2 regions of the Parageobacillus galactosidasius genome follow, and region 2 is predicted to be linked to the other one. Evidence: riboswitches for the same ligand, from Rfam matches in the RefSeq annotation. Region 2 holds a riboswitch; the other holds the start of a gene.
What was found. A riboswitch is a leader RNA that binds a small molecule or an ion and turns the genes downstream of it on or off. The one in region 2 is predicted to bind FMN.

Region 1 (4,515 bases), 670 kb from region 2:
CCGTCTCTAACAAGCTCGTATAAACTATAAAACTTTCGCACTTTGTTGTCGTGTAAATATACTTTCTCTGGATGATTCTTCTGGATATTAAACACAATAACTTCATTTTCTTTCCGATCATATCCTAGTATAGGACCGAGTGGAGAACGAATTTTTATAGTTGGATGTGTAAAAACAAGACCTTTTTTAAAATACCAACTATAAATAGGCTTTAATTTTTCTAGCATGCTTTTAAGTAATCCTAGTTGTTCGTCCAGTAAATCTTCAATTTCTCTACTAGTAGTTTCATGCTCTTTATATTGTTGTTCCAATTTTTGTAACAAGTCTTCTACGTTGATATTTAAATCCATATATCACACCCCCTTTATGATGAGTTCATCAGAAAAGATCTTGTTTTAATGAACATCAAATAGGTAAATGAACACGGAAATCGTTTCTCTCGCCATACAATATATTAATGAAAATTTACTACCGTTTGTTTGTTTAATCACCCATGCTTTTTATCTTTTTTAGGATTTTAATGCTCACATGATTTGAACGCTATTTTGTTTCTTTATTTATCTACTCGTCTATTCATAGGGTTGTATCTAAATATAACGAGTAAGAAAATGGACGAGCATGTCGTCATATCTTTTACATAACACTAAAGAAGGAGGGTATGAGATAATGACATCAATTGAACTTTTCGCATGGATATTATCAGCAATCTTAGGGATTAGCTTTATTATTTCTTTAGCGGCAGTAGCAAAAAAACCAAGGTACATTGCTGAAACGGAACATAAAAGGATTCATCCCCCTGAAAAGGAAAAATAACCATAATAACGAAATATAACGCTATACTCGAACCACTTTTCCTTCTCACCAATGTAACTTAGTTACTCTTGTGTTTCTAACTTCGGAGTGGAACCATCCAAGAAAACGAGCAGCTCCATTCCAAAACTTCAAAAAGAACTGCCTCCTTCGGTTTTACGAAAATTTATTTAAAGCTTCTTTTTGAAACTTTGTTCATTCCACTTGCCCACTCAAAGCTCTGGCGATTTGCGCCAACATAAACGCATCACAGACGTTATCGCTCGCCACTGTGCTCAAATCCCCAGAGAACCATTTATCTTTTTTGCATTACCTTTACCGGTTGTAAATTTTTTTACCGAAGACGTTGAAACCTCGTGGCAGCTAAATTAAATCCTGCCTGAAGAAGCTTAGATCGGAGTATCCAATCAGTTTCGTACTGAACACTGACGGCAGATCCCTTTGAATCGTAAAAACCCTTGATGAAAAAACATCTTTTTCTGCATGTATTCCTAACTCTTTTAGCAATATCCGTGAATCTGTGTAGGGCCCGGCCCTTTTCTCTATCCGATTATTTCCTGCCAATATAGTTGCGTACACCACTTTCTCGCCGTATCATTTTATATAAATTCATACATAGAAAAGGGGGGCTCGCCATTGACAAAACAGCTGCCGCCAGGCCAATTTGAAACGGAAAAATGGCCGATTCTCCATGATGGGGATGTTTATCAATTTGATGAATCAACATGGGAATTCCGCTTATTTGGGGATGTAAAAGAAGAAGTCTCTCTTTCCTATCAGCAAGTAATGGAACTGCCAAAAACAATCTCGACGATCGATATGCATTGTGTGACGACATGGTCGAAATTTGATACAACATTTGAAGGGATTGCCTTTCGCGAGTTTTTGCGCTTTGTTGAACTGGCCCCAGATGTGAAATACGTGAAAATTTACGGCTATTTAAAAGGAGACCGCTTCGGCTATTCGGCGAACTTGCCGCTCGAGGCGCTGATGGGCGATGACGCGCTATTTGTGTACCGCTGGAAAGACAAACGTCATGACTGGCAGGATATTTCCCCAAAACATGGCTATCCGCTCCGCTTTATTCCACCTGCATCGTTTTATTTATGGAAAGGAACGAAATGGGCATCTGGAATCCAGTTCATGAAAAAAGACGAGCCGGGATATTGGGAACAACGCGGCTTCTCGATGACCGCCAATCCGTTTAAGGAAGAGCGCTTTGCCGATCCAAACGATAATGTAAAACTTTTTTGAAAAGTTCATTGTATTCACCCCTAAAAAACGAGAGCTTCTTTTTTAGAGTTCCTCTCAGCTTGCCGACAAAGTCGACAAGCTGAGAAAGAGTCTTTTCTAAGACAACCTCTTTTTATTTTTTGCACTCTTCATACACGGAAGAAACGGGCACACAACGATTTTCTTTTACTGCCATGTTGCCCATTCTCAACCTTTACATTGTCCTTTTTATACACTCTATCCAGTTTTTTTATTATTGTCTTGGCATCATTCGAGGTTTTTTACTTTTTTTGCATTTAGCACATATTTTCATTAGAAAACCTACTTAATGTGTATATGGCTGTTTAAAGGTGGTTCTTGCATTCCTTTGGTTGAAAATTCAGATAATTGGGATAATAAGTCGAAAAATTCTAATTTTTCCCTTTCCTGATATTTGCGAATATTAAGAAGCAGAAAAAAATAACTTTAGCATGGTTATTTAATAAGAGGCTGCCTCAAGAGGTCGATTCAACGGCCTTTTGAGGCAGCCTCGCTGCATATATGCACTATGCATGATGCGTTGCCGCTTGTTTTTGCATCCACTGGTGCAAACGGACAAACAAGAGCATAAATACAATCGTGATCATCGCGCCTTTTACTGCGTTAAACGGCAAGATAGCCGAAACAACCAATGCCCTTGTTTCCGGCGCGCTCATCGCCGGTGCGCCTAGAAAGATCGTATACGCCGGCAGAAACACGTAGTAGTTCAATACGCTCATCATCAGCGCCATAACGGCGGTGCCAATGACTAAACCAGCCAGCATTCCTTTTTTTGATTTTGTTTTATGATATACGTAATATGTCGGCAAAATAAACGTAATCCCGGCCATAAAGTTGGCGATATGCCCGACCGGAACGCCGGTAGGACTGCCGACCATGAAATAATTCAACACATTTTTCAGCAATTCAACGGACACTCCCGCCAGCGGTCCGTACAGAATCGCGGCGATCAATGCAGGAACGTCGCTGAAATCCACCAATAGAAAGTTTGGAAATGGCGGAAGCGGAAAGTTTAACAGCATCAGTAAATCGAGATGGCACTAAACACTCCAATTAAGACAAGCGCGCGGATATTCATTTTTCTCATGTCGATTCTCCTCTCCTTCTCGTGATCCATCCTCACAAGAAGAAGGCTGCCAACTTTGAGCGTCAAATAAAAAACCCTTAAGTGTTCACACTTAAGGGAGAAAAAGGGTATGCTCAAATAGACGTTCGATCGCGCAACATTCGAACGCCGGCAAACCTTCATCTTCTCCCATCCAGACTATACTGTCGGCTCCGGAATTGCACCGGATCGTGCCTATGCGGCTCGCGGGCTGAGAAGCAAATTGCTTCATCACCGCCGGTCGGGAATTTCACCCTGCCCCGAAGATGAATCGTATTATATTTTTTTAATATTATTATATAATTTCTTTATGCGTTATGTCTATCATCAATGCAGTGCATATGAATGCTCTTTTTTCTCACACCAACATGATTTTTCATTTTTATGATAAAATAAAGAAGGAAAAAGATAGTAAATAATAAGGAGCTGACTATCATGAAAAACGAAATCATTGAACGTTTTACGAAGTATGTTCAAGTTGACACCCAGTCTGACCCGAACAGTGATACTTGTCCCTCCACTCCGGGTCAATGGACGCTAGCGAGAATGCTAGTAGAAGAATTAAAAGCAATCGGCATGGAAGAAGTAACAATAGACGAAAACGGCTATATCATGGCAACATTGCCCGCAAATACCGATAAAGATGTGCCAACCATTGGCTTTTTAGCCCATATGGATACGGCTCCCGAATTTACCGGCGCCAATGTAAAACCGCAAATTGTCGAAAACTACGATGGCAATGATATCATATTAAATGAGGCGCTACATATTGTGCTTTCGCCGAAAGATTTTCCGGAACTTGCAAACTACAAAGGCCATACATTAATCACCACCGACGGCACGACGCTGCTTGGCGCGGACAATAAAGCGGGAATCGCGGAAATTATGACGGCGATGGCCTACTTAATCCAACATCCGGAAATTAAACACGGAAAAGTGCGCGTCGCGTTTACACCGGATGAAGAAATCGGCAGAGGGCCGCATAAGTTTGACGTCGCTAAGTTCGGTGCTAAATATGCGTACACAGTCGATGGCGGTCCGCTTGGCGAATTAGAGTATGAAAGCTTTAACGCCGCGGAGGCAAAAATCAAATTTAAAGGAAAAAATGTTCATCCAGGCACCGCCAAAGGCAAAATGATTAACTCGATGAAAATCGCGATGGAATTTCACGCACAGCTTCCTGCCAACGAAGCGCCGGAACATACGGAAGGCTACGAAGGATTTTATCATTTGCTTTCCTTCCAAGGAAATGTCGAAGAAACAGCGCTTCATTACATTATCCGCGACTTTGACCGCGAACAATTTGAAGCGCGCAAAGCAAAAATGCG
Region 2 (4,515 bases):
ATTCATAAATCGCTTCTTCGATCGTGTCAAACATCGTCAGCTCCTCCTTTATTGCTTACTTAAAACCGTGCCGTTCTAAAAATTCAAGCGTAATCGCCGACTTCGGTTCTTCTTTTTTTCCTTCCATGAACTGGGCAACATATTTTCCGATGACATCACATTCGATATTGACAATATCTCCTGGATGTTTATCGCCTAAAATCGTTTCCGTGCGCGTATGCGGAATGAGTGAAATCGTAAACGTGTCATCGGTGAGTCCGAAGATCGTTAAACTCGTTCCATCGACAGCGACAGACCCTTTTAAAATCATATATTTCCGCAATTCCTGCGGGATTTTAATTTCATAATACACCGCATTCGCCGATGGCCATTTACGAATGATTTCACCGATGCCGTCGACATGTCCGGAAACGAAGTGACCGCCAAAACGGCCGTTTGCTGCCATCGCCCGTTCTAAATTCACTTTCGAACCTTTTGTTAACGTGCGCAGCGATGTGGCTCTTACCGTTTCCGGCATCACATCAACGGTAAACGATCGGTCCGTAAACGACGTTACGGTCAAACAAACTCCGTTGACCGCGATGCTGTCCCCAAGATGAACGTCTTCTAAAACTTTTTTTGCTCCAATCGTCATCACAATCGCTTCGCCTGACTGTCTCATTTGCTCGATCGTACCGACTTCCTCAATAATTCCTGTAAACATCGTGTACTCACCCTTTTATTTTGGTATTGCGACGATTTTTATATCTGGCCCGATCGTCTCTACTCGCCGAATTTCTAGCTGCATAACGTCAGCCATGCCGGCAAAACCAATTCCCCCTATTGGCGTTGGCGCTTGTTTTCCGCCAATGATCTTCGGAGCAAAGTATGCGACGATTTCATTAACTGCCTTGGCGCGCACGAAACTATCATGCACGTGTGATCCGCCTTCAACAAAAAGGGAAGTAATTCGTTTCTCACCAAGTACGCGCAGCAATTCATCTATATCAATATGCGGCTTTTTCATGGAAATAATTTGTACATTTTCTTTCTCATACCGCTTCCTTTTTTCAACGCTGATTTCACTGCCGACAACAATCCACGTTTCTGCTTGGCCATCATTGAGAATGTTTGCATCAAGCGGCGTGCGCAAATGCGTATCTAAAACGATGCGTATCGGATTTTTTCCACCTTCGGGAAGCCTTACGGTTAAACTTGGATTATCCGCAATAACGGTGTTTACCCCAACAAGAATCGCATCATGCACCGCCCGATAGCGATGCACATCTTCCCGGGCCGCTTCGGATGTAATCCATTTGCTTTCTCCGGTTGTCGTTGCAATTTTTCCATCAAGACTGCTTGCATATTTTAGCGTCACAAACGGCATTTTTGTCGCAATGTAGTGGAAAAACACGCGGTTTAACTCATCCGCTTCCTCTTTCAGCACCCCAAGCTTCACGTCAATTCCCGCACTTCTTAGTTTTTCGATGCCTTTACCGGCTACGAGCGGGTTCGGATCTGTCGTCGCAATGACAACGCGTTGAACACCTGTTTCCACTAATAAATCGGCGCAAGGGGGCGTTTTCCCATAATGACTGCACGGCTCCAGCGTTACATAAACGGTAGATCCTTTCGCTTTTTCTCCCGCCATACGGATGGCATGTACCTCCGCGTGCGGCTCCCCTGCTTTCAAATGGGCGCCAAATCCGACAATTTCTCCATCTTTCACCACAACAGCGCCGACAACCGGATTAGGAGACGTTTGTCCAATTCCTGCTTTGGCGATTTCGATTGCTAGGCGCATATACTGTTCATCGTTTCGCATGGCGCTGCCTCCTTTTTTGGCATAAAGAAAACCCTAGGTCCAAAGTCCTAGGGCAGGATTATGCAGAATCACAATGATTACATTTTTGCGTACTAAAAAACGGCATTATATAAGCGGGGAAGCAAGTTTTTCAGTTGTGTGAAAGAATATGTCTGTTTTTAGCCACAATTCATACAAAGACACGTTATCCAAAAAATAACTTAGACAGCTTTCTTTGTTGAAATATGGAAAAAATAACTCACATATTGCGAAAACGCCATTTATTCGCTACTCCACATAGCTATCCCCGCTAAATATCGCGTTCTATATTTTGGAAAGCGGAGTTGCGACAAACGAAACCGCTCCTTATCTAATATAGTACGGCCATGTGCATCTTGTGATCCTTCTCCCATCCAGACTATACTGTCGGCTCCGGAATTGCACCGGATCGTGCCTATACGGCTCGCGGGCTGAGAAGTGACACCACTTCATCACCGCCGGTCGGGAATTTCACCCTGCCCCGAAGGATACGAACAATATGGAATTTTTTATTATTATATCACACAAAAGCGGTTTGTCCATTCATTTACGATTGTGAAACAAAAACGGATGGCTTAAACGATGTTTTTATTATTTCGCGATAAACAGCCAATAAATAATCCCCCATACAAAACTTGCTCCTAATAAAAGAAAAAATAATATCCATTTTTTCCGCTCCATTCTTTCACCTCTTACGGAGATGGTGTTTCACATATTTAAAAGACTTAACAGAGAAACTGTTAAGCCTTTTTCATCCTTATTCCTCATCAAACACTTTTACTTCTTTCATGACATCGCCGTTTTTCATTGATTTTACAACATCCATTCCCGATGTTACTTGGCCAAATACGGTGTGTACCCCATCTAAGTGCGGCTGTGGTTCATGAACGATGAAAAATTGGCAGCTTCCTGTATCACGGCCGCGGTGTGCCATCGAAATCGCACCGGTCACATGTTTATGCGGGTTGTGATCGGTTTCGCACGGAATCGTATAGCCGGCATCCCCCGTTCCGTTGCCATACGGGCACCCTCCTTGGCTGACAAAACCAGGAATGACGCGGTGGAACGTCAAACCGTTATAAAATCCTTCATTTGCTAATTTTTCGAAATTTGCTACCGTAATCGGCGCTTCATTTGGAAATAGTTCAAACTCGATTTTTTTCCCATTTTCCATTAAGATATATCCTTTTTTCGCCATACGTAAACAGCTCCTTTTTTCATGATTGCGCATCACTATCATATCATTGTTGTCCACATAAAAAAAGTAATATAATGTATTACGGATATGTTGAAAAGGGGTATTATTACGAAGGAGGATGACATTGTGAAACGAATGTTGATAGGATCTCTGCTTGCATCGCTGCTATTTACATTTCCTGCCATGGCAGCAGCAGATGCGGCAGAAGGCGATGTGATTATTACATTAGGCGAAAATTTAACCGAACAGCAAAAGCAACAAATTTTAAATGAAATGAATGCTCCGGACAATGCACAAATCATTACGGTTTCTAACGCGGAAGAACATAAATATCTCGATGGTCTTATTCCAAAAGCGCAAATCGGAACGAGAGCAATCTCCTCATCGATGATTACGATCGGTGCGAAAGGCTCTGGGTTGGACGTAGAAACTCATAATATCACATGGGTAACCGAAGAAATGTACACAAACGCCCTGATTACAGCGGGAGTGAAAGATGCGAAAATTTATGTCACCGCTCCGTTTGCAGTGTCCGGTACGGCTGCGTTAACCGGATTAATGAAGGCATACGAAGTCTCTTCCGATCAAGTCATTCCTGAGGATGTAAAAAAAGTGGCTACGGAGGAAATAGTCAAAACCGCAAAACTCGGGGAATCTATCGGAACGGATAAAGCGGTTGCCCTTCTTGCGAAAATTAAAGAAGAAATCGCAAATAATCCGCCGCAAACGGATGCCGATTTGCGCGCGCTTATTGAAAAAATCGCAAAAGACCTCGGAATTACGTTAACGGAAGATGAAATAAACAGTTTAATTTCGTTATTCAATAAAATGAAAAACGCTAATATCGATTGGAATCAAGTCAATGATCAATTAAGCAAAGCGAAAGATAAATTATCCACGTTCCTTCAATCAGAAGAAGGAAAAACATTTATTCAAAACATTATCGACATTTTAAAAGAAATTTGGAACGCCATTAAATCAGCGTTTACTTCTTCCGAGCCGCAAAACAATCAATAAGGAAAAAGCGCCCAAACGTTTTTTGGGCGCTTTTTATTTGCAAACTTACTTATTCACTTTTGTTTTAAGCGGTACATCAAGCCGCACTAAATCTTCATACGTTTCCCGTTTAACAACGAGTTGTGCTTCTCCATTTTCCACAAACACGACAGCTGGACGTGGAATGCGGTTATAGTTGTTCGCCATCGAATAGCCATACGCCCCAGTGCAAAAAACGGCTAAATAATCGCCAGGGGATGCTTTTGGCAGCGGCAAATCCCAAATAAGCATATCTCCTGATTCACAACACTTCCCGGCGATGGCGACAATTTCATTTTTTTCGTCCAACACTCGATTCGCTAACACCGCTTCATACTTCGCATCATATAGCGCCGGGCGGATATTGTCGCTCATCCCTCCGTCTACCGCAACGTAATGACGGACATTCGGCACATCTTTGCGCGAACCGATCGAATAAATCGTCGTTCCCGCATCACCG

Region 1: linked by a shared signal. The riboswitch ahead of B9L23_RS10245 (ECF transporter S component) and the one ahead of ribD (bifunctional diaminohydroxyphosphoribosylaminopyrimidine deaminase/5-amino-6-(5-phosphoribosylamino)uracil reductase RibD) in region 2 are both predicted to bind FMN.

What each region holds. Positions count from the first base shown of each region.
Region 1 covers NZ_NDYL01000002.1:187,072-191,586, reverse strand. Annotated here, with positions in the region: gene B9L23_RS10255 (hypothetical protein) at 1-350, opposite strand, end outside; gene B9L23_RS20435 (hypothetical protein) at 667-813, shown strand; gene B9L23_RS10250 (molybdopterin-dependent oxidoreductase) at 1,447-2,064, shown strand; partial or broken gene B9L23_RS10245 (ECF transporter S component) at 2,589-3,169, opposite strand; FMN riboswitch at 3,326-3,459, opposite strand; gene pepT (peptidase T) at 3,623-4,515, shown strand, end outside.
Region 2 covers NZ_NDYL01000002.1:859,259-863,773, forward strand. Annotated here, with positions in the region: gene B9L23_RS13855 (bifunctional 3,4-dihydroxy-2-butanone-4-phosphate synthase/GTP cyclohydrolase II) at 1-34, opposite strand, end outside; gene ribE (riboflavin synthase) at 56-703, opposite strand; gene ribD (bifunctional diaminohydroxyphosphoribosylaminopyrimidine deaminase/5-amino-6-(5-phosphoribosylamino)uracil reductase RibD) at 719-1,804, opposite strand; FMN riboswitch at 2,181-2,315, opposite strand; gene B9L23_RS13870 (peptidylprolyl isomerase) at 2,580-3,020, opposite strand; gene B9L23_RS13875 (DUF1002 domain-containing protein) at 3,156-4,037, shown strand; gene lysA (diaminopimelate decarboxylase) at 4,083-4,515, opposite strand, start outside.